4 regions of the Paraburkholderia aromaticivorans genome follow, and region 4 is predicted to be linked to each of the others. Evidence: predicted binding sites of a transcription regulator. Region 4 holds the regulator's gene; each other region holds the start of a gene.
What was found. The regulator LexA, encoded in region 4, represses DNA repair genes until DNA is damaged. The targets are predictions, from matches to a motif close to ACTGTATNNNNATACAGT.

Region 1: a site for LexA is predicted at 2,569-2,586, ahead of CJU94_RS10230 (ATP-dependent helicase). Genes of this name have one in related genera too.
Region 2: a site for LexA is predicted at 3,857-3,874, ahead of imuA (translesion DNA synthesis-associated protein ImuA). Genes of this name have one in related genera too.
Region 3: a site for LexA is predicted at 1,642-1,659, ahead of imuA (translesion DNA synthesis-associated protein ImuA). Genes of this name have one in related genera too.

What each region holds. Positions count from the first base shown of each region.
Region 1 covers NZ_CP022989.1:2,223,297-2,229,091, forward strand. The annotation lists gene CJU94_RS10210 (MATE family efflux transporter) at 1-754, opposite strand, end outside; gene CJU94_RS10215 (RNA-binding S4 domain-containing protein) at 1,005-1,223, opposite strand; gene CJU94_RS10220 (hypothetical protein) at 1,541-2,008, shown strand; gene CJU94_RS10225 (hypothetical protein) at 2,121-2,384, shown strand; gene CJU94_RS10230 (ATP-dependent helicase) at 2,628-4,754, shown strand; gene CJU94_RS10235 (DUF4088 family protein) at 5,036-5,795, opposite strand, start outside.
Region 2 covers NZ_CP022989.1:4,072,964-4,078,758, forward strand. The annotation lists gene CJU94_RS18295 (error-prone DNA polymerase) at 1-1,286, opposite strand, end outside; gene CJU94_RS18300 (Y-family DNA polymerase) at 1,292-3,049, opposite strand; gene imuA (translesion DNA synthesis-associated protein ImuA) at 2,949-3,788, opposite strand; rRNA gene rrf (5S ribosomal RNA) at 4,225-4,337, opposite strand; rRNA gene CJU94_RS18315 (23S ribosomal RNA) at 4,568-5,795, opposite strand, start outside.
Region 3 covers NZ_CP022992.1:103,840-109,634, reverse strand. The annotation lists gene CJU94_RS36690 (hypothetical protein) at 1-893, shown strand, start outside; gene CJU94_RS36685 (hypothetical protein) at 964-1,491, shown strand; gene imuA (translesion DNA synthesis-associated protein ImuA) at 1,673-2,371, shown strand; gene CJU94_RS36675 (hypothetical protein) at 2,426-2,635, opposite strand; gene CJU94_RS36670 (sulfite exporter TauE/SafE family protein) at 3,023-3,826, opposite strand; gene CJU94_RS42080 (hypothetical protein) at 3,823-4,617, opposite strand; gene CJU94_RS36660 (ABC transporter ATP-binding protein) at 4,617-5,678, opposite strand; gene CJU94_RS36655 (molybdate ABC transporter permease subunit) at 5,683-5,795, opposite strand, start outside.
Region 4 covers NZ_CP022989.1:3,609,979-3,615,773, forward strand. The annotation lists gene CJU94_RS16295 (sulfate/molybdate ABC transporter ATP-binding protein) at 1-152, opposite strand, end outside; gene cysW (sulfate ABC transporter permease subunit CysW) at 152-1,201, opposite strand; gene cysT (sulfate ABC transporter permease subunit CysT) at 1,198-2,091, opposite strand; gene CJU94_RS16310 (sulfate ABC transporter substrate-binding protein) at 2,228-3,268, opposite strand; gene lexA (transcriptional repressor LexA) at 3,584-4,234, shown strand; gene CJU94_RS16320 (hypothetical protein) at 4,354-4,698, shown strand; gene CJU94_RS16325 (DUF2939 domain-containing protein) at 4,795-5,448, shown strand; gene CJU94_RS16330 (universal stress protein) at 5,513-5,795, opposite strand, start outside.

The DNA.
Region 1 (5,795 bases), 1.4 Mb from region 4:
AGCCGATGCCGAACAGTTCGCCCATCAGCGGCACGTTCGGCCGGGTGGCGACGACGAAATGACGATAGCGCGGCCGCAGGTGTAGTAGCGCCATCAGCACGAGCGCACTCAGCCAGACGGTGATGGAAGTGGCGGCCGCCGAACCGAGAAAACCGAGCCGCGGCAGACCATAGGCGCCGTGGATCAGGCCGTAGTTGAGAAAGCCGTTCACGCCGACGCTCACCAGCGACACCCACAGCAGCCGTTTGGCCGCGCCGATGGCCGGCAGGAACGAGCGCATCAGGCCGACGCCGATCAGGCTGCCGAGCGAGCCCCAGCGCAGCACCGCCGCGTATTCGCCGACGTTGTGGGCGAGCAGCGCGGGTTCGCCGAAGGCGAGCAGGATCGGCGTGGCGAACGAGAGCAGGAAGAACGCCGGCACCGACAGGAGCACGGACAGCACCAAGCCCGTCCAGTAGATATGCGGCACGCGGCCTTCGTCCTGCGCGCCGCGCGCGTGCGACACACTCACGCTGACGGAGGTCAGCACGCCTTGCAGCAGTGTGACCACCACGAAGAACAGGTTGGCGCCGAGGCCGCCGGCCGCCAGCGCGTCGGGGCCGAGCGAGCCGAGCAGGATCGTGTCGGTGACGCCCATCGCCATTTGCGAAAGCTGCGCGATGGCGAGCGGCGCGGCGAGACGGGCGGTGTCCGCCACGTGGCGGGTCAGGGTCGGCGGCCGGGCGGCCACCCGGGTGAAGCCGGATTGAGTCATGGAGCGCTTGGCGGCGGATGTGGCGACAGCGCGACGGCGGGCGCGGTAGTCGCGCGGGCGGTGGCGAAGGCGGCGGCTCGGAGAGCCTGGACGAAAGCGCGAGGCAAGCGCCAGCCGGAGGTGTCAGCCGATTGTTTGTTTGTCGAAACTGAGAGCTTATTGCTTAGGCGCGGCGCTGTCGATGGAAGAAGCACGATTTTGGTGCGCGCGCCCCTCCGAGTTTTCGGAACCGCGGGAGATGGCCGCGCCGTCAGGCCTCGTGGACTGCAATCCGCGTATCGCCGAGCGACACGACCTGTCCCGCGCGGATTTTGCAGGTTTTACGCGTTTCGACCCGGCCGTCGACGGTGACCGCGCCGTCCGCCACCATCATTTTTGCCGAGCCGCCGCTATCCGCAAGCCCCGTTATCTTCAGGAGATTGTGCAGTTCGACGTAGTCGCCGGTAAGGGTGAAATCGAGATTGGGCATGGCGTTTGCGCCTTCGGGAAAAGGGTTCGCATCATAAGCCAGAAGCTTGCCCTGGATGAAGTTCGAGGTGTGCGCCGTGATGATGTGAGCATCTGCAAGCAGATGTTATGCGGTTGTCAGAAAGTGAAACGTTGCGTAACGCCGATCGCAAAACAAGAACTTCACTCGTAAAGTGCAGGTCAGTGGTAAAGCCTGCCGGATTTATTCGGTAGCGAGCAGACCGGGCGAGGCACGCAGAGCGCGCTCGCCGAGCGCCTCGACAATGCGCAACGCCAGACAGGCCGCCCGCGTCACAACAACTTTAGAGAGGATGAGTCATGACCCAGATTCGAACGCTTCTGATCAATACCGCCGTTGCCGCCGCTGTGACAGCTTTCGCGGCCGGCGCCGCCATCGCGCAGACCGCGCAACCGGCTGAGGGGACGAACGGCCAGCCGCAGGTGCAGGCGCAAGGCGCCGACCTTGCGCCCGCTGCGCCCGCCGCTCAGGGCGTGCAGCCGGTGACGCCGCCGCCGACGCGTCTGACGGCGTCCGGTTCGACCGACCCGCTGGTGCAGAAGCGCGACGCCAATGCGAAGGCTAACGCCGAGTATCGCGCGTCGAAGAAGGCGTCCAAGGCCGAGCTGAAGGATCAGCAGAAGGCCGCCAAGGAGCAGTACAAGGATCAGGTGCGCGGCGCCAAGATCAACCAGAAGGCGGACAAGCAGGCCGCCAATAACGAAATGAAGATGGAAATGCAAGGCCAGGCGGGCGTCCAGTCGGACGGCGCCGACGTCAAGCACTGAGGCTGAGCGTCCAGGCGGTCGCGTGGCGGTGTGCATGGCCGTCGCGGCCGCTTTGACCGGGCGCGTTTGAAGAATCACGTGGTTCAGGTTTTTCGTTTCACGGAGGTCTCGCATGAGTATCAACCCGTCCCTGAAGTCCAGAATTTACGCCGCCTTGATCGCGGGCTGCCTGTCATCGGTTGCCTTCGCTCAGGCTAGCGATCCGGCCGCGGCGCCGGTCACCCACGCCGACAAGAAGGCGGCCAAAGAGCAGTCGAAGGCGGACAAGAAAGCGTCCGTCGCGCAAGCCAAGGCCGACAAGACGAAGACCGAGGCTCAGGCCGACGCCGACAAGGCCAGCGCCGACGCCAATCTGAAGGATGCGAAGAAGCAGTAGGCAACGTCGCTGTTCGCAACGCACCGGCGTGTGAATGTCATTGCGTTGCGGCTTCGACGAAAGGCCCGTGCGCTTTCGAGCCACGGGCCATTTTTGCGCGCGATTCAGATGCAGCCGCCGCCGCGCGCCGCGCGCCGGGCGCGTGCGGAGCGCCGAGCGAAAAAAGGGTCGCTTGTCTACGAGGGTTGTATGGATATACAGTATGCGTCGCCATATTGAATCCACCCCAAGCCCAAACCGATCGTGCTCTCCGTCGCCGAATCCCCGTCGTTCGATACCGCCGCGTGGCTCGCCAAGCTCAACGACGCGCAGCGCGAAGCCGTCGAATACGGCGCCGACACGCCCACCGCGCCACCCGGCGCATTGCTGGTGATCGCGGGCGCCGGTTCCGGCAAGACCAACACGCTCGCGCACCGGGTCGCCAACCTTGTCGTAAACGGCGCCGATGCGCGCCGCATCCTGCTGCTGACCTTCTCGCGCCGCGCCGCGCTCGAAATGATCCGCCGCGTCACGCGCATCGCCGGCGCGGCGCTCGGCACGCGGGCCGCGCTGGCGCAAGGGCTCACGTGGGCCGGCACGTTCCACAGCGTCGGCGCGCGGCTCTTGCGCGAGTACGCGGACCTGATCGGCCTCGCGCCGGCCTTCACGATCAACGACCGCGAGGATTCCGCCGACCTGATGAATCTGGTGCGCCATGAGCTCGGCCTGTCGGCGAAAGAGCGGCGCTTCCCGGCGAAGGGCACGTGCTTTGCCATTTATTCGCGCGTGGTGAACACCGGCGCGTCGCTCGGCCAGGTGCTCGACAACGCGTTCCCCTGGTGCCGTGAATGGGAGGCCGATCTGCGCGTGCTGTTTGCCGCCTACGTGGAGGCCAAACAGAAGCAGAGCGTGCTCGACTACGACGACCTGCTGCTTTACTGGTCGCTCATGGCCGCCGAGCCGGCCATCGCGGCCGACCTGTCGGCGCGCTTCGACCACGTGCTGGTGGACGAGTATCAGGACACCAACCGTCTGCAGGCGTCGATCCTGCTCGCGTTGAAGCCGGACGGCCGCGGCCTGACCGTGGTCGGCGACGACGCCCAGTCGATCTACTCGTTTCGCGGCGCGACCGTGCGCAACATTCTCGATTTCCCCGCGCAGTTCGATCCACCGGCCAAGCAGGTCACGCTCGAACGCAATTACCGGTCGACCGCGCCGATTCTGGCGGCGTCGAATGCGGTGATCGAGCTGGCCAGCGAGCGCTACACGAAGAATTTGTGGACCGACAAGGCGTCGGCGCAGCGCCCGCGTCTGGTGAGCGTCGCCGACGAGGCCGACCAGGCGCGCTACATCGTCGAACAGGTGCTCGAGGCGCGCGAGCAGGGCATGAAGCTCAAGTCGCAGGCGGTGCTGTTTCGCGCCGCCCATCACAGCGCCGCGCTGGAGATCGAACTGACCCGGCGCAACATTCCGTTCGTGAAGTTCGGCGGGTTGAAGTTTCTCGATTCGGTGCACGTGAAAGACGTGCTCGCCGTGCTGCGCTGGGCGGAAAATCCGCGCGACCGGGTGGCGGGATTTCGCGTCGTGCAGTTGCTGCCGGGCGTCGGGCCCGCCACCGCGGCGAAGGTGCTCGACGAGATCGTCGCGCGCGCGGGCAGCGGCAACCCCGCCGACACCGCCGGCGGCGCCCTGGCCGCCTTCGCCGCGCCGGCTCGTGCGCAGGAAGACTGGCATCCGTTCGTCAAGCTGATGTCGAGCGTGTACGGGCGGCAAACGCCGTGGCCCGCCGAATTCGAAATGGTGCGCCGCTGGTATGAGCCGCATCTCGAGCGCAACCACGAGGACGCGGCGATCCGTCATGCGGACGTGTTGCAGATGGAGAGCATCGCGGGCACGTATGCGTCGCGCGAACGCTTTCTGACCGAACTGACGCTCGATCCGCCCGACGCCACCAGCGACGAATCCGGCGTGCCGCTGCTCGACGAGGACTACCTGATCCTCTCCACGATCCATTCCGCGAAGGGGCAGGAGTGGCGCAACGTGTTCGTGCTGAACGGCGTGGACGGCTGCATTCCGTCGGACCTCGGCACCGGCAGCGAAGAGGAAATCGACGAGGAGCGCCGTCTGCTTTACGTGGCGATGACGCGCGCAAAAGAGGATCTGCATATCGTCGTGCCGCAGCGCTTTTACGTGCACAACCAGACGCATATGGGCGATCGGCACGTGTGGGCGTCGCGCACGCGCTTCATTCCTGCGCATCTGATGCCGCTGTTCGACGCCTATGCATGGCCGCGCGTGCCGGTGCCGAGCGCACCCACGGCGGCCGGGCTGGCGGCGGCCGCGCAGGCGAAGATCGAGATCGCGGCGAAACTCAGGAAGATGTGGGATTGAGAGCGCGGCGGCGCGCCGTGCGATCGACGCCGGGCGCGACGCGAGGAAAAGACCGTTAGCCTCGCAACGCGGCCTTGCAACGCGGGGAAATGAACGCTAGGCTCGCCGCCCTTGCCGCTATTGGGTGTGAGGTCGGGTGTGAGGTCGCTTCGGGGTCAGCGGCTGCGGTTGCGGCCAGCCTGTGGCAGAACGCGCCGGAGCCGTCCTGCTGCACACGCGGCGCTCCGACCCGAGATGCAGGTTGCCGGTGACTGGGCGCTGGTCTCCGTCCGTGCTGATTTTCAGCGCGACTGCCGTTGTTGCTGCTGCGGCGTCGGACGCGGCGGCACGAAGAAGTTGCGCAACCAGGCCGCCATACGCGAAAACACGTCGTACGGCTCTTCGACGAAAATCTCCGGTTTCAGCAAACGCAGGAATTCCATGATCTGCTGCGCTTCCTGTTTCTGGAACGAACCGTGCGAAATGCCCAGCCGCAACAGCCCGCGCAGTTCGCCGAGCTTTTCGCGCGCGGTGCTGCCCACGCTCGTTTCGCACGCCACTTTCGCCTCATAGACGCGCTGGCGCAGTGATTCGACCAGCCGCCAGGCCGGTGTCTGCATGACTTCCTCGAGCGCCTGAATGTCCTGCGCCGCGCTCTTGATCTGCGCCGCGAGCGGATCGATCAGCGCGGCGTCGCCTTCCGCTTCCTTGACGATCGCCGCCGCCCACTCCCGGCATTGCTTGGCGAGCTCTTCCGGCGTCCATTCCGAGCGGGCCGCGAAGCCAAAGCCGAATTCCCCCGCCTGCCGCATCAGGATCGCGACGACATCCGGAAACTCCTTGTCGAGCGTCCGCTTCGCCCAGGCGTACTGGCCGCCCTGCAACATCCGCTGAACCGCGTGTTCGGTCAGCGGCACCATATTGTCGAGCAGCTTGGCGCGCAGAAAATCCTCAAACGACGGCGTCGCGAACTGCGGATCGAGCTTCAGCGATACCCGCAGAAACGCGTCGAAATCCTTGCGCAGTGTCGCGATGGTCTCGTCTTTGAGCGTGAGGGTGATT
Region 2 (5,795 bases), 460 kb from region 4:
TCCGTTACATGCAGGCAATAGCAAACGATCGAATTCGCCGCCGAACCTCGCCCCTGACAGAGAATGTTTCTTGAGCGTGCGAAGTTCACGATATCGTGCACCGTCAGAAAATACTTTTCGTATTTCAGATCGGCGATCAGCCCCAATTCCTTTTCGATCTGACCGATTCGCTTCAGGTCCATGCCTTTGGGCCAGCGCTCCATCGCGCCGGCCATGACCAGCTTGCGCAGATAACTCGATGGCGATTCGCCGGCGGGCACCAGTTCTTCGGGATACTCATACTTGAGTTCGTCTAACGAGAAGCGGCATAGCGCAGCGATACGCAGTGTTTCTTCCAACGTATCGCGCGGATACAGTTTGCCGAGTCGTACGCGCGTACGCATGTGGCGCTCCGCATTCGCCTCGAGCGCGTGACCGCACGCCGATAGCGGCGTGACGAGGCCGATGGCCGTCATCGTGTCCTGCAAAGGCTTGCGCGATCGGGCATGCATGAGAACGCCACCTGCCGCGACCAGCGGCAAACCGCTCGCTTTGGAAATCATGCGCAAGGCGTCGATCTGAAGATCGTCGCTGCCTGTTTGCCAGAGTTCGAGCGCGATCCACGCACGTTGTGCAGCGAATGATGCGAGCCAATGCGCGCAACGCAGCGTATGCGAGAGCGTCGCCGCGCGCTGCGGCACGAGCATCAGCACGCAATCGGGCAACGTCTTCAGATGCGCCAGATGGGGCAAGGAATCGGTAAAGTCGGACGGACCGAGGCGATAACTGCCCTTGTCAGCGCGGGATCGGGCCAGTGTAATCAGTTCGGAAAGATTGCCGTAACCGTTACGGTTGGTTGCCAGCGCAACCAGGGTGCAGAAGGGTTCACCGGTTTCGTCGGTCAGATTGAGTTCGCTGCCGATGATTAGATGAGGGAGTGGTTTTAATGCTTCGGCCTCCTCCGTTTCCTCGATTTGACGTTGTGTAGGTCCGGTTTTCGTCGCGTCGTCCAAAGGCGCTTTCGATTGCGCCGCTTTTGCCTTATCCTCGCGCTCTTTCTGCTGACGGCCCCGCTCCTCCTTGATTTCCTTTAACGCCGTATGGGCTCGAACGACGCCTGCCAGCGAGCATTCATCGGTGATCGCGAGCGCGCTATAGCCGCGCGACATCGCCTGTTCGACGAGTTCATAAGGATGCGAAGCGCCACGCAGAAAAGAGAAATTAGTCAGGCAATGCAACTCCGCGTACGCCGGCAAATGGGTGGCGAGTGCCTGCTGCGCAAGGAACGATGGCTGGGATAGGGGCATGATGCTCAGCCGAACAAACCCTGCAGATACCACTCGCCACTCAGACGTTCGCGGTATACCCAGAACATATGGCCGCGATCATCCGCCGCGACGTAGTAGTCCCGCTCGACGCGGTCGCCGTCCCACCACCCTGCCTCGATCCGTTCGGTACGCGTGAGCATTTTCAGCGGCCGGCGATAGATCGGCCGCTGCTCGCGCATCATCAGGCGTAGCGGCTTATCGAGCATCCAGAGCGGGCGAGGCTGAGAAGGTAATGCGCTGTCGGGTAGGTCGAGGGAGGCCTGTGCGTTGCCGGCTTGCGATGCGAATGTATGGATGCTTTTGGCGTCATTCGTTGTGGATGGGCGTTGGGTGGCCTGGGTGGCCACCTCGCCATCTTCATGACCGTCCTTCGCAGCCGCGTGCCGCAACTCATCGGTCAGCCAGGTTTTGTCCGCCTTGGTTTTCGGCCGGGACTTCGCCGGCGAGCGCTTCTTACTCGAAAACGCTTGCGCCTGGTAAGCTTCGACGCGCATGGCCCGCTCGGGGCGATGATCGTCCTGCACCGACATCTGCAGCACATTCTCCGGCCCCAACCGCGCGCTCAAGCGTTCGAGCAGGCGCGCAATCGAATCGCCGTCCGATTCGGGCATGGGAAACAAGGTGTCCGACTGTCCGACATATTCGCTGATCTGATCCGCCACCAGCTTCAACTCGATAACCGGTGCCGCCAGCACGGTCTGATTCAACTTCTCCCGCAGCAACCAGATCAGATGCTCGGCATCACGCGACGGTATGGCCCATGCGACCTTCAGACTCGATGTCTTCGGCGCATGACGGGATGCCAATTCATGCTCGAGAAGCAACGTGTAACCGCTGAGCGCCGCATGATGCGCGCTCAGCCAGCCGGCCAGCTGCACGATCAGCCGACGCGCGGCGAACAGCAAGGCATCCGCGTTATCGACCCGCGAAGGTAACTCCAGTTGCGCGTGGAACGACGCCGGCGCGCGAAACGACTCGCGTGGATCCGGACGCGTGCCATACATCTGCGCCAGCAGATCCAGAATGCCGTTGCCGAAACGTCGCACGATACCCGAGCGTGGCAACTGCCGCAAATCGGCCAGCGTCGCGCAACCGATATGCGAAAGCGCATCGCGATGCGCCTGCGTGACCGGCAGCAGCGATACGGATAAGCCATCCAGCACACGCTCGAGTGAAGTCTCCTTCACCACATGCCAGCGATGCCCTTGCTGAACGCAGCGCGCCTGTGCCAACAGCCACGCTCCCCAGGCGGTCGGCGCGCAGGCGATGCGCGCCGTATAGCCGAATTCCGCCACCGTGGCAGACACCCGCGACAACAAAGCGCGCAAGCCGCCGAACAGCCTCAAACCGGAGCCGACTTCCAGCAACAGGGTGTGCGCGTCGGCAAGAGATACTTTCGGCGTGTACATCAGCAATGCAAGCGCGATCGATTCGAACGACTGAGTTTCGCGAGCGGGATCGGCGGCGAGCAGTTCAAGCTCCGGCGCCAATGCCAAGGCGTACGAACGCGAATGACCCGCCTGCACACCGGCGTGCAAGGCGTCGAGATCCGGCATCACGATATGCGCATGATCCGCTAGCGCGTAACAACGCCTCTCACCGATGTCGGCATCGTGAAGTTGGCCTGCCTCGTCGCGCGGCTCACGCCGATTCGGCTTCGCGAGCGAACCATCCGGGAGCGGCGCGAGAGGCTTCACCGCTTCCAGTGGCAAGAGTGGTAATGTGACTGCGATCCACAACATGTTTGATCTTTAGTCCTTGATGGCTGCCGACCCGGTTTTCCGGCAACAAAACGCTTTGCAAAGGCAAAACGAGCTGAAGAGGCTCAGCTAGCGGCGGCCCGCGGCGCTTGAAGATGTCGATCGACAAACCGATCTCTTGTAGCCATTGACGACGGTTGATCGTCTGCGCATTGGCCGGCAAGAGCGGCTCGCAGATCATTCGCAATGGTGCTGGGGAAGATTGCCTGGCTGCCTCGACAGGCCGGATCGCAAATGCCAGCGATGCCGACTCCTGAGCCGCCACTTGCAGGCGCCGAACCTTGTCGGCGCGCGCATTCGGCAGCCAAACCACGACCGCCCCGATGCCATCTTGTTTCAAAGCCTGAGCGGCGGCCCACAGGGCCTGGTCTTCACCCGTACGCACCCATAAGACTCGATCGACATCAATACCCCAAGCCTTCAACGCGGCGGCGCATGGTTGATACGGAGGCGCCACGAGCATGACATGCCGCTCGGCTTGCTTCGTCAGATGACAAAGCGCATGGGATAGCAGACGTACTTCACCCACGCCACCATGTTCGATCAATAATTCCGTCAACCCGCCGGCCGACCAGCCTTGCCCTGGCAACAACTGATCCAGCGCGGCATAACCGCTGGAAACCACGCGCAAGTCTGCCCCGGCAAGTTCGTTGCCCTTCCACACCTGACGCCGCAATTGGGCGGACAGCGCGGTCGTCGCCAGCTGAATCGCTGCTGCCATAGACACGCTCTTGAATAGGGAATGCTCCGCCCTGCCCAGCATCGAGCAAGCATGAGTCGACGATTTTCACTGTATATTTATACAGTATTTTGAGATGGATGTTAAGGCCGCAGAAGGAACGCGATGTGCGTGGAAATGGCTTGAGGGGTGGATGAATTGTTTTTTTGGGGGGCGGCTTTAGATTCGCTGGAAAGAGCTATTTTTGCTTCAGCTGGGGCTGGTTTGGAAGGATGGAGTTGCGTATGCCCCCGAGACAACCCTAGGACAAATAGAGCTGACGGGTTACGCGAAGGCGCTGCGACTGGGGAAGGAGTGAAGGCGGTTGCCGCGCCGGTAGTGGCGGGGGTGACCGGTATTCCGGGTAGTCCGGGGACGGCGGCCGGTAAACGCAGAAACCCCACCTTTTTGGGGGTGGGGTTTCTGATGCTGCTGGGGAGCCTGACGATTACCTACTTTCACACGGGAATCCGCACTATCATCGGCGTGGAGTCGTTTCACGGTCCTGTTCGGGATGGGAAGGGGTGGGACCGACTCGCTATGGTCATCAGGCATGACTTGTTGCTCGGCTGTCCCGGGGACAGCCCAGCCAATCTGGAAGAAGTAGTTTCTGGTGATGCTCACCAGGGTAGAGCGTGGGGTTGTGTTGTTTCTGTTGGCACAACACTGATCTCAACCGTGCGTTCTGCGTGCCCCATCTGGAGTTCACGCGTGCCCCCTTCGGGGGTGGGATGCTCGTAAGTGCTGAAGCACTAACGATCATCGCAAGACACACCTGTTATAGGATCAAGCCTTACGGGCAATTAGTATCAGTTAGCTTAACGCATTACTGCGCTTCCACACCTGACCTATCAACGTCCTGGTCTTGAACGACCCTTCAAGGGGCTCGAAGCCCCGGGGATATCTCATCTTAAGGCGAGTTTCCCGCTTAGATGCTTTCAGCGGTTATCTCTTCCGAACATAGCTACCCGGCGATGCCACTGGCGTGACAACCGGTACACCAGAGGTTCGTCCACTCCGGTCCTCTCGTACTAGGAGCAGCCCCCTTCAAATATCCAGCGCCCACGGCAGATAGGGACCAAACTGTCTCACGACGTTTTAAACCCAGCTCACGTACCTCTTTAAATGGCGAACAGCCATACCCTTGGGACCGGCTACAGCCCCAGGATGAGATGAGCCGACATCGAGGTGCCAAACACCGCCGTCGATATGAACTCTTGGGCGGTATCAGCCTGTTATCCCCAGAGTACCTTTTATCCGTTGAGCGATGGCCCTTCCATACAGAACCACCGGATCACTATGACCTGCTTTCGCACCTGCTCGACTTGTCGGTCTCGCAGTTAAGCACGCTTATGCCATTGCACTATCAGCACGATTTCCGACCGTACCTAGCGTACCTTCGTACTCCTCCGTTACACTTTGGGAGGAGACCGCCCCAGTCAAACTGCCTACCATGCACTGTCCCCAGTCCGGATAACGGACCAAGGTTAGAACCTCAAACAAACCAGGGTGGTATTTCAAGGACGGCTCCACGCAGACTGGCGTCCACGCTTCAAAGCCTCCCACCTATCCTACACAGACCGGTTCAAAGTCCAATGCAAAGCTACAGTAAAGGTTCATGGGGTCTTTCCGTCTAGCCGCGGGGAGATTGCATCATCACAAACACTTCAACTTCGCTGAGTCTCGGGAGGAGACAGTGTGGCCATCGTTACGCCATTCGTGCAGGTCGGAACTTACCCGACAAGGAATTTCGCTACCTTAGGACCGTTATAGTTACGGCCGCCGTTTACCGGGACTTCAATCAAGAGCTTGCACCCCATCATTTAATCTTCCGGCACCGGGCAGGCGTCACACCCTATACGTCCACTTTCGTGTTTGCAGAGTGCTGTGTTTTTATTAAACAGTCGCAGCCACCAGTTTATTGCAACCCCTTCACCCTTCTGGCGCAGGCCAGTCAAGCTACAGGGGCGTACCTTATCCCGAAGTTACGGTACCAATTTGCCGAGTTCC
Region 3 (5,795 bases), on a different replicon from region 4:
CGCAGCGCCATGCTGGCGAGGCGCGGGCGGCTCTGGTGGAACGTGACGTGCCCGCAGTGCCCGCGCTTCCAGGTCGTGCGCCGGACGCGATCGCTCGCGAACAGGCCCGCGTAACCCATGCACTGCTCGTGGCACGCTCGACACATTGCACAGTCCGCTGTGAAGCGCTCGACATCAAGCGTGAATCGCTTGCGGCCCAACTGGCCGCGCTTGAAACCGAAGCGAACGAAGCACGCCGGCGTGAAGAAACCGCCGACAGGGAAGTTGCCGCGCGCGATGCACTGAACGCTAAAGCGGATGCAGCGAGAAATGATCCAGTAACGTCGCGGGTAGCCGACGTGCTTGGAGCACCGCGGGGAACGATCGATCTTGTGTTTGCTCTCTCGATGGGCTGGTTGCTGGAAGGCGTCGCCTGCCTGGGCTGGATGATCGCGCTTTCCGGCCCCTCGCGCATCAGCAGTAGCGCAGCAGACGTCTCAGTATCGTCGAGTAACGCCGCCATCCTTGCCGGTAGCACGCCGCTGCGCGCCAGTCCGGCAGAGGGCGGGACGGCCGTAGAGGACGAGCATGGTTATCGGATTGAGGTCACCGGTAGTCATGCGATTCAGACCGGGAGTAGCGGACGCACCGATCATCGGATGCACAGCGTCGTCAATTCAGAACTGGTCCAGCTAACGAGTGCGATCGCCGACGGGCGAGTGCGGCCAACCGTCAAGGAAATCCGAAGATTCATGCAATGCTCACAGGCGAAGGCCATGCGGTTGAGACACCAGTTTCTGGAGGTCGCCGGTGAGCCTCAGGACGGCCTGCGGCTGGCCGCTTCGGGAGCCGGTGCGGGTCCGGTTAGACCGCGACTTGTGCATTCCTTTGCCGAGCAATCGCAGGCCGCGTGAGCGAACGGCGCTGCGTTGCGTGAGCCTGCCCTTGCCGTTACGCTGATGGACAAACTTTACTGGGAAGAGGATGAATACAGTTTCCCTCGACGCGATCGGGGCAGGCCTACCGCTTGCCGCCGCCGTCGCATACCTTCCGCGCACGCTGGATGTAACGACAAAGTTCACGTGCGCGATGTTCGTACTATCGGTGGTAATCTCATCGGCGTTTTCGTACTGCGATGCGAACGCCGTCCACGTCGTGCCGGGTGCGATCCTCCTGTGTGTGAGCATCTGGCTTCCGCGCGCGCGAGGTCATAATCGCGAGATTCCTGCTGCGATGATCTTCGCGTTGACGTTCATATCGATTTTCCCAGTCGATATCTACGGTGCCTACACCTGCCATGCTTCGAGTGGGCAGGCCCGGATCGGCGGTGCCGGTTTTGGTGATTCTCTTCTTCACACGCCGCTGTCCCTCTCAGTAATCCACAGTCTGATCTACTACTTTTGTGAGCGGGACGAAAAGCGTGGCCAAGTCCCGTTCGGCAACTTTCTGCGACGGCAGTGGGCGTTTACGCTGGGCGATGGAAAGCCGGGCGCGGCCGCTCCGGCGGATTGACGACAATCGGTTCCGGTGATCATCACAGATCGATCGCGGCCGGTCACGGTAGCTGTACCCGCACGCTCTCGCTACTCGAAAGAGTCCAGCGCGAACAGGGAGCGTGCGGCCCTCGCGTCGCAGGCCCCGGCATTCCGCATGATGCTCTATACTGTATAAACATACAGGGTTTGGAGGGCTTATGGGCGCGTTACCGGCACGTGTCGAGGAAATCCATCCGTCACTGTGGCGCGGTGCGCAGCTGGCGCGCGGCGGTGGACGGACGGTCGATACCGGCTATGCCAGCCTCTCGACGGAGCTGCCGGGCGGTGGATGGCCCTTGGGCGCACTCACTGAGGTGATGCTCCAGCAGACAGGGATTGGGGAGTTGCGCCTTCTGGCTCCGGCTCTCGCCGCCACGAAGCGACCGATCACCTTGGTCCAGCCACCACAAGAGCCGAATGCTCCGGGGCTCGCGTATGTGGGCGTCCCGCTGGAAAACACCTTGCTGTTACGGCCCAAAACGACTGCCGACTCCCTCTGGTCTGCAGAGCAGATCCTCCGCGCGGGAACATGCGGAGCGCTTCTTTTCTGGCAAAACCACGTCAAAACCGAATGGCTGAGGCGCCTGCAGGTTGTCGCGAAGTCAAGTGAAACCCTGTTTGTCGTTTTCCGACCGTTGGCGGCGGCTATGGACCCATCGCCGGCTGAGTTGCGGCTATCGGTCCGGCCGACAACTGACGGCGTATCCGTAGAAGTCGTAAAGCGAAAGGGCCCTGCCGCGGCGCAGCCGATCGTGGTCGAGCTTCACCCGTCGCCCGTGCTACTCAGTCGACACCCCAGAAGCCGCCGTCCTTCGGCGGTGGGTCGACGAAGCCTCGCCGAGACCACGCCGGCCTGACGAGCGCGGACACGGCGCGTCGGTCGTATTAACGTTACGGGCACCACCCCGAGGTTAGTCTTTGCTGCCCAGCTCGCTGTGTTTGTGGGAGTGGGTCGCACCATGAATCAGTTCGTAATGCGCGCCCTTGCCGCTGCGGGTTGGGGGGAAATGCTCGCCTTCGACACACGTCACTTCAAAGCCACTTCCGCCGTCGCCTTCCCGGACTACCTTATAGATGCCCGAGGTCTTCACAATCTCGCCGGGTTTATGCTGCTCTGCCATGGGGTCCCCTTGATTTCAGTGCAATTTACGACGGTAGTCAGGTCAAAGCCCGGTGCCGGTTTGCGAGCCGCCCCTATTAAATTATTCCAATAAATCAAGAGCTTCCTGTCTGGCCATAAGATGGCGTCACGGATGTTCAATGCTGGGGGCTGAGGCGCAGTGGAACGGAAAATCGGGTTAAGCGTGAGAACACGCTGGCCGCGTGAGGCGGGAATTTGGGTAGCTCGGACAGGGTTCGCTCGGCTGACTCGGTCCGGCTTCAGAATTGGACAATAAAGTCGAATGACGCTGATCGACCCGGGGCGGATATTGAGGTCGAGACAGGGCAACGTCCGCTCTGGAATTTATCGAGAATGCTCGGCGGACCTGTAGGCGGGCGCGTTGCCGTCAACTATGCTGCCAAACCTTTACCGACGAAATCACGAGAATTGCGGCGAGCACCGGTAGCAGCACGGCGCTGGAGACGATGCCGACCAACTGGCCACCTACGAATGCGCCGCCAATTGAGCCGACCGACATGAGGAGCACGAATGCCCGGTTTTTTCGCAGGACGGCGAAGCTGCTGTCCTGGCTGTAGCGCGCAAATCCGGTCAGCATCGTCGGCAAGCTCACCACTAAACTAAGACTGCCGGCCAGCTTGATGTCGATACCGAAGAGCAGCACCAGCGTCGGTATCAGCAGTTCTCCGCCGGCGACGCCCATCAGAGCCGCGACGGTGCCGATGATGAACCCGGCGATGACCCCCAACGTCACCTGCACGATCCCTGTCACAGGCACGGCATCGTGTTGCGTCGCGCTATGCCCGAACAGCAGGATCATAGCAATCACGACAAGCAGGCCGGCTATCACCCGGTACAGCAGCTGGGGACGTGCTCTTGTTGCCCAGCCTGCGCCGCGCCATGCGCCGAGCAGGCTGCCGGCCAGCAGGTTCACGATGACGGGCCAGTGCGCAACCACGGCGCTCCACGGCACTGCGTGCGCCCGAAAAGGCAGGGCCGACGCGACCACAACGAGGCTCATCGCCTTGTTGAGGATCACGGCTTCCAGCGCGCCAAACTGAAATGCACCAATGAGCAACGGCAGGCGAAACTCCGCACCGCCGAGGCCAATCAGGCCGCCAAGGGCGCCGATGATGGCGCCGCCGCTGAACGCGGCCGGGCGGTTCCGGGGCATGGTGTCCGGCGCTGTCATGGGTTGTCCTTTTCTGCTTTGTTTGAGGCTCGCGCATCCGCGTCCTTGAACACACGATGCACGCCTTCAACGATGCGCCGTGGTCGCTCGCCGACGCCAAAAGCCTTCGACGGATCGCCCCGCGGATCGATCTCGGCTACCTTCGTCCCACTCGCCACGGGCACGTCGTCGTGCGTGAGGCCCCGAATGACACCGGCGAGCGGCGCCAGCAGAACAGTGTCTGCGATGGTCGCGACGACAGCGCCCTTCGCAACTACCGCCCCGATGCGCGCCGTGGTGCGCAGACGGCCAGCGACCGGTGCATAGATGAATCGTTCCCGACCCACACCACCGAGCGGCAGTGGCTCACCGGCAAGCGGCGAGGTCGAACCAGATTCAACGATCATGCCTTGGCGCCCATCCAGACTCGTCTCGATTGCGAAATCGACGGTCTCGCCCGCGACGAAGTTCGGCCCGACGCCGATGGTGATCGGCGCCAGACCACGCAGCGGTTCGGGTATCGCCCGTTTGCGCAATCGGGCGTCGATGATGGCCGACCACATCGCCACCGCAAGCACGTCGTGAAACGGCGCGCAGGAGTCAACACGGCGTGCAGTGACGCCGTCGAGTACCGCCGTGCCGTCGAACACCGCGTCTGTGAATGCCATGCCGCGCCGCATGGCGGTAGGTGCCGGCCCGTCGTGCAGCAAAATCGGGTAACCGTCGCGAAATAACGCCAGGGCAATCGCCGAACCAATGTCACCGGTGCCGCGCACCAGCACTGGGAGACGTTCAGCGTCTGTCGAAGCCATCAGGCATGCTCCTCGGAGCCAGGGCAATTCACGTACGGCCAGCACAGAAGGCTGCTACTGCGCAGATCAACAGTGATCTCGTGGCCGGGTGCCAGGCCGTGATGGCGTACCAGAGTAACCGGCGCGGCCAGCCACAACTGTTCGGCGCCGCAGCGCAAGGCAACCTGGCAGTGCGCGCCGAGATTCAGCAGCGTTTCAACGCGGCCGATGACCGGATTGTCGCTGCAGTGCTGTTCGGGCTTCGCAGACGGCAGTCGTACCGCCGCAGCAGGGATCATCCAGTGCACGCGTTGACCCGCTGCCAGCCCCGACTGCTGCGGCACCCGCAGGGTCACCCCGTTCGCCGATTCCCAGTGCAGTATGGTTGTTCCCTTATCAGCTTCATGCCCGGTGACGCGAGCCGTGAACACATTGCGATGTCCGAGCAACCGCGCGACTGCCACACTACTTGGTCGGGACAACACTTCCTCGGGCGTGCCCTGCTGCACGATGCGCCGCCCGCTCATCACCGCAACGCGGTCCGCGAGCATTGCAAGATGCGGATCATGACTGACCGCCAGCGCGGGCAAGCCGAATTCGTGCATCTCGGAGATGAGTTCGGCCATGACTTCGTCGCGCGTCGCGGCATCGAGCGCCGAGGTCGGCTCATCCAGCAACAGTAGTTGCGGCTTGCGCGCAAGCGCCCGCGCCAGCGCGACGCGCTGCTGTTGGCCGCCCGACAGCGCGGAGGGGTAATGGTCGGCGACCTGCGCGAGTCGAACGCGCGCGAGGAGTTCAAGCGCGTGCGCGCGCCGCTGCGGACCACGCGGCAGGGCAAACGCCACGTTTTCCCAGGCACGCAGGTGCGGAAATAACGCGTAACCCTGTGGCAGATAACCGATCGCACGATGCTGCGGCGGCAACCCGCCGAAGGGCTCGCCCTGGGCTGGAAGCAGGCCCGCGATGGCGCGCAGCAGTGTGGTTTTGCCCGCGCCGCTTTGCCCGAGCAGCACGGTGAATCCCTCGACCTCGAAGCTGGTCTCCAGACGCACAGGACGGTCGATGCGGTAATCGATGCGCATGGGTTCAGAACAGTCGCTGGCGACGGGAAGCGAGGCCAAGTATCAAAGGCAATGGCATCGCCACCAGAAAGAACACCCACAGCAACGGGTACACCGCAGTCAGGCCAATGTCCTGCA
Region 4 (5,795 bases):
AGCCCGGCGATCACGCGCAGCAAGGTGGTCTTGCCACAACCGGACGGCCCGAGCAGCGCAACCAGTTCACCCGGCGGAAAGTCGAGCGTGACGTTATCGAGCGCGACGAAATCGCCGAAGCGCTTCTGCAGGTTACGAACGGTGATACCCATTACAGCTCTCCTTGCTTGAGCGGGTGTTGCTGCGATGCATGCGTTGTGTGTGATGCGTGTGTTGCACTGGCCGGCGCCGTGACAGGACCGGCATACGCGGGCACGTCCCGCGCGGCCGACAGTTCCGCCGACATATGGCGCTCGGCGAGCAGCTTCAGGCCGAGCGTCACGAGCGCGAGCAGCGCCAGCACCGACGCCACGGCGAACGCCGCCGAGAAGTTGTATTCGTTGTAGAGAATTTCGACGTGCAGCGGCATCGTGTCGGTCTGGCCGCGAATATGGCCCGAGACCACCGACACCGCGCCGAACTCGCCCATTGCCCGCGCGTTGCACAGAATCACGCCATACAGCAGGCCCCATTTAACGTTGGGCAGCGTGACGCGGCGAAAGGTCTGCCAGCCCGACGCGCCGAGCACGTGGGCGGCTTCTTCTTCGTCGTTGCCTTGTGCCTGCATGAGCGGAATCAGCTCACGCGCGACGAACGGGAACGTCACGAAAATGGTCGCCATCACGATGCCCGGCACCGCGAAAATGATCTGGATGTTGTGGTCTTGCAGCCACGGGCCGAACCAGCCCTGCGCGCCGAACATCAACACATAGATCAAGCCCGAGATCACCGGCGACACCGAGAACGGCAGATCGATCAACGTGGTCAGCAGCGCCTTGCCGCGGAATTCGAACTTGGCGATACACCACGAAGCCGCGAGGCCGAACACGAGGTTCAGCGGCACGGCGATCGCGGCGGTGATCACGGTCAGCTTGATCGCCGAGAGCGCGTCCGGGTCGGCGAGCGATTCCAGATAGAAACCGAGCCCCTTGTTCAGCGCCTGATAAAAGACGGCGACGAGCGGCACCACCAGGAACAGCGCGAGAAACAGCAGCGCGACGCCGGTCAGAATCCAGCGCACGAGCGGCGGCTCGGTGACCGGGTCGGGACGGCGCGCGACATTCAGCGGCGCGCGCGGCGCCACCGCCACGGCGTGATTCACGCCGCTCGCGCCATTCGCGCTATTGGCGGCGGCCACGTCATTCACGGTTCGGCGGCTCATTGCACACCTCCGCCGATTGCCGCGACGCTGGCGGCGGGCACCGGGCCCGCGCCGCCGCGGCTCGTGCGGCGCTGCAGATACCACTGCAAGGTGTTGATCAGGAGCAGCATCAGGAACGACACGACCAGCATCACCACCGCCAGCGCCGTGGCGCCCGCGTAGTCATATTGCTCGAGCTTCGTGATGATGAGGAGCGACGTGATTTCCGACTTCATCGGCACATTGCCGGCTATGAAGATCACCGAGCCGTATTCGCCGAGCGCGCGCGCGAATGCCAGCGCAAAGCCCGTCAGCAGCGCCGGAAACACCGCCGGCAGCACCACGCGGCGAAACGTCAGCCAGCGCGAGGCGCCCAGGCACGCCGCCGCTTCTTCCTGTTCGCGTTCGAACTCTTCGAGCACCGGCTGCACCGTGCGCACGACGAACGGTAGGCCGATGAACGTCAGCGCGACCAGCACGCCCGCCGGCGTAAAAGCGATTTTCAGGCCGAGCGGTTCGAGAAACTGCCCGATCCAGCCATTGCCCGCGTACACGGCCGCGAGCGAAATGCCGGCGACCGAAGTCGGCAACGCGAACGGCAGATCGACCACCGCATCGACGATGCGCTTGAACGGAAACGAGTAGCGCACCAGCACCCACGCCACCAGAAAGCCGAACACCGCGTTGATCAGCGCGCCGCCGAGCGCGGAAAAGAACGTCAGGCGATACGACGCGAGCACGCGCGGCGAGCTCACCGCGCGCACGAACTGGCTCCAGTCGAGCGTCGCGGTTTTCAGAAAGGTCGCCGCAAGCGGAATCAGCACCACGAGGCTCAGATAAGCCACCGTGATGCCGAGTGTCAGGCCAAAACCGGGTAAGGCGCTCGGCTTTCGGAAGGTCAACGTCGTCATGCTCGTTACTCGTTCAGGTTGATGCTCGTGTTGCCGGCCGCCGGCCCTGGCTGGCCAAAAGCGCGCCCCTGGGGCGCGCTCGGGAGTGACGCGTTACCGCATCCGTTTGCCGATGCCCTGGCGGGCAGTGGCTGTGTTACTGCGGCTGATAGATCGAATCGAATACACCGCCGTCGGCAAAGTGCGTCTTCTGCGCGTTGGTCCAGCCGCCGAACGAATCGTCCACCGTGTACAGCTTCAGCTTCGGAAACTTGGCGGTCAGCTCGGCCGGCACCTTGTTCGAACGCGGACGGTAGAAGTTCTTCGCCGCGATCTCCTGGCCCTGCTCGCTATAGAGGAAGTTCAGATAGGCTTCGGCGAGCTTGCGCGTGCCGTGCTTGTCCACCACCTTGTCCACCACCGCAACCGGCGGCTCCGCCAGAATGCTGACCGACGGCACGACGATCTCGAACTTCTCCGGGCCGAACTCCTTCAGCGACAGAAAGGCTTCGTTTTCCCATGCGATCAGCACGTCGCCGATACCGCGTTGCACGAAGCTGGTGGTCGCGCCGCGCGCGCCCGAATCCAGCACGCCGGCATTCTTGTAGAGCTTGCCGACAAATTCCCTCGCCTTCTGATCGTTGCCGCCCGGCTGATGCTCCGCATATGCCCAGGCCGCGAGGTAGTTCCAGCGCGCGCCGCCCGACGTCTTCGGGTTCGGTGTGACGATCGACACACCCGGCTTGATCAGGTCGTCCCAATCCTTGATGTGCTTCGGGTTGCCCTTGCGCACCAGAAACACGATCGTCGACGTGTACGGCGACGCGTTATCCGGCAGACGCTTCTGCCAGCCCTTGTCCAGCAAGCCCTTGTTGGCCAGGGCGTCGATGTCGTAAGCGAGCGCGAGGGTCACGACGTCGGCCTGCAGACCGTCGAGCACCGAGCGCGCCTGCGCGCCGGAGCCGCCGTGCGACTGCTTGAAGGTGATCGTCTCGCCGGTCTTCGCCTTCCATTCCTTGCCGAACGCCTGGTTGACGTCCTGATAAAGCTCGCGAGTCGGGTCGTAGGACACGTTCAGCAGTGTCGTGTCCGCTGCGTGCGCCTGCGCCATCACGCCGAGCGCGCCCGCCGCGCCCAGAGCGAGTGCCGCGATGAGTCGCTTCGTCTTGCCCGCCAGCCCCGTACCTTGGTGATTCATGTCAACTTTCTCCGCGTTGTAGTTCGCTGAAACCGCATATGGTGTTCCTCGGCGTCGCGGTCACGTGCACATGAGCCCCAACTCGGAGGCCAGTCTATCGAAGGGCTTTCATCATTAAAAATAATGTTTCTTCATTCTTTAATACGCAAAAGTGGTAATGACAGCTGGATAAGGCGTTGCGGCACGAAAACGGGTGTTGGAACGTCGCTTGACGACGCTCTAGCGCCACCCTTCAGCACGAACTTAAAGTAAAGCTTGAATTGCGCCGAATACTGTATAAAAATACAGTCACCTGTTCATACATACAGTGGCGCCATGACCAAACTCACCGCACGACAGCAGCAGGTTTTCGATCTGATCCGCAGGGCTATCGAACGCACCGGCTTTCCGCCCACCCGCGCGGAGATCGCCGCCGAACTGGGCTTCAGCTCGGCCAACTCGGCAGAAGAACATCTGCGCGCGCTCGCCCGCAAGGGCGTGATCGAGCTCGCGGCCGGCGCGTCGCGCGGCATCCGCCTGCTGGCCGGCCCGGAAGATTCGCCGCACCAGTTCACGTTGCCGCACGCCAGCATCATGCAACTGTCGCTGCCGCTGATCGGGCGGGTTGCCGCGGGTAGTCCGATCCTCGCGCAGGAACATATCTCGCAGCACTACGCGTGCGACCCGGCGCTGTTCTCGAGCAAGCCCGATTACCTGCTGAAGGTGCGCGGGCTGTCCATGCGCGACGCGGGCATCTTCGACGGCGACCTGCTCGCGGTGCAAAAGAAGAGCGAAGCCAAAGACGGCCAGATCATCATTGCCCGGCTGGGCGACGACGTCACGGTCAAGCGCCTGAAGCGCCGGCCGAACGGACTCGAACTGATCGCCGAGAACCCCGATTACGAAAACATCTTCGTTGAAACCGGCAGTGCGGAGTTCGCGCTGGAAGGGATCGCCGTGGGGCTGATCCGCCCCGGCGAGTTTTAAGCGGCTTGCTGCCGGGCGGCTGGGTTCAGGCGCCTTGGTCCAAGCCCCCTTCTTGCCCGTTCGACAGCATAAAAAGCCGCGCCAACGCCGCATCAACGTTGCATCGTCTGGAGAGTCTCATGGAACGTCTTGCCCGCCTGTTGCCTTTTCGCCAGTTCGGTCGTCTGCGCCATCTTCGCAAGCTGGTGCCCTGCTCATTGATCGAGGCGTCCACGGCCAGCACGCCGTCGCTGTTCGACTCGCCCGCCGGTGTGTCGAGCCTGCCATCGTCGTTGCCGGCGTTTGCCCGCGTGTCGCTGAACTCGGGCTTGAATACGGCCGAGCCGGCGCGTCGCGCACCGGTGCGTGTCTATCACGGGCCGTCGCGTCTCATCATGGTCGGAACGGTAGACGCGGTGTGCCGCATGATCGATCGCTGCATCGCCGACGAAACGAACGTCCACGGCGCGGTATTCGAGTCTTGATGGATGGTCTGGCGGGCGGCGATACGGCATCGCACGGGATCGTTTTCGCGTGGCCGCAGTCCACGTTAGATCACACCTGAAGGAGAGTCCCGTTCGATGGCAGTTCCGAAACACATCAAGGGCGGCGCCACCCGGCCGCTAGTCGTCACGCTAATCGTGATCCTGGTGATCGCTGCGCTCGGGTTCGCGTACGCGTCACCCTATATCGCGCTGAACAATCTCAAACGCGCGGCCGACGCGCGCGACGTGCAAACGGTCAATCAATACGTCGACTTTCCCGCGTTGCGTGAGAGTCTGAAGCAGCAGGTCACCGGCTTGTTGACACGCCGGCTCGACGCGCACAGCAACGGCAACCCCCTCGCCGCTATTGGCGCAATGATCGGCGTCGCGTTGATTGGTCCACTCGTGGATGCCTACGCCACACCGGACGGCGTGGCGGCCCTGCTGAACGGCATGCCGCCGCGCGGCGATCCGGGCGAGCGGCCGCCCGCGCCGCCTGCCGCGAACCCGCCGCCGGACGCCGGCGCGCCCTCACCGGCACCGGCCGCGCCAGCGGCGCCTGCCACCGCCAACGCGGGCAACGACAACGCTACGCCGGCGCAACCGCCGCAAACCACAGCGGGCTATCGCGGCCTCAACGAATTCGTCGTCACCTACCAGCATGGCGCCGGCGACGCGCGTTATTCGGCCATCTTCCAGCGCGAGGGTGTTTTCACCTGGAAGCTGGCCGCGGTCAACCTGAACGAGTGATTGCCTGATGTCGTCGGGCCCGGGCAGCCGGCCCGTCGAACACGCACGCGATCACCACCGCCTGTCAAGCCGCCGCTTGCTGCTGCTCCTGCGCGGAAGAACACGCCACCAGAATGCTGCATGACACACGGTCGAGCAGCGGCGTATTGCCCGCGCCCATCCACCATCGTGACAGACCGGTGCGGCAACGGTGGCCGACCACGACCAGGTCGACATGCAATTCGTTGGCGAGGTTGGCAATCTCGTCGATCGGATGGCCGAACGCGAAATGCCCTTGTGCGCTCACGCCGCGCTCGGTGAGCCAGTCCACGCCTTCCTGGAGGATGTCGCGGGCGGTCTTTTCGAAA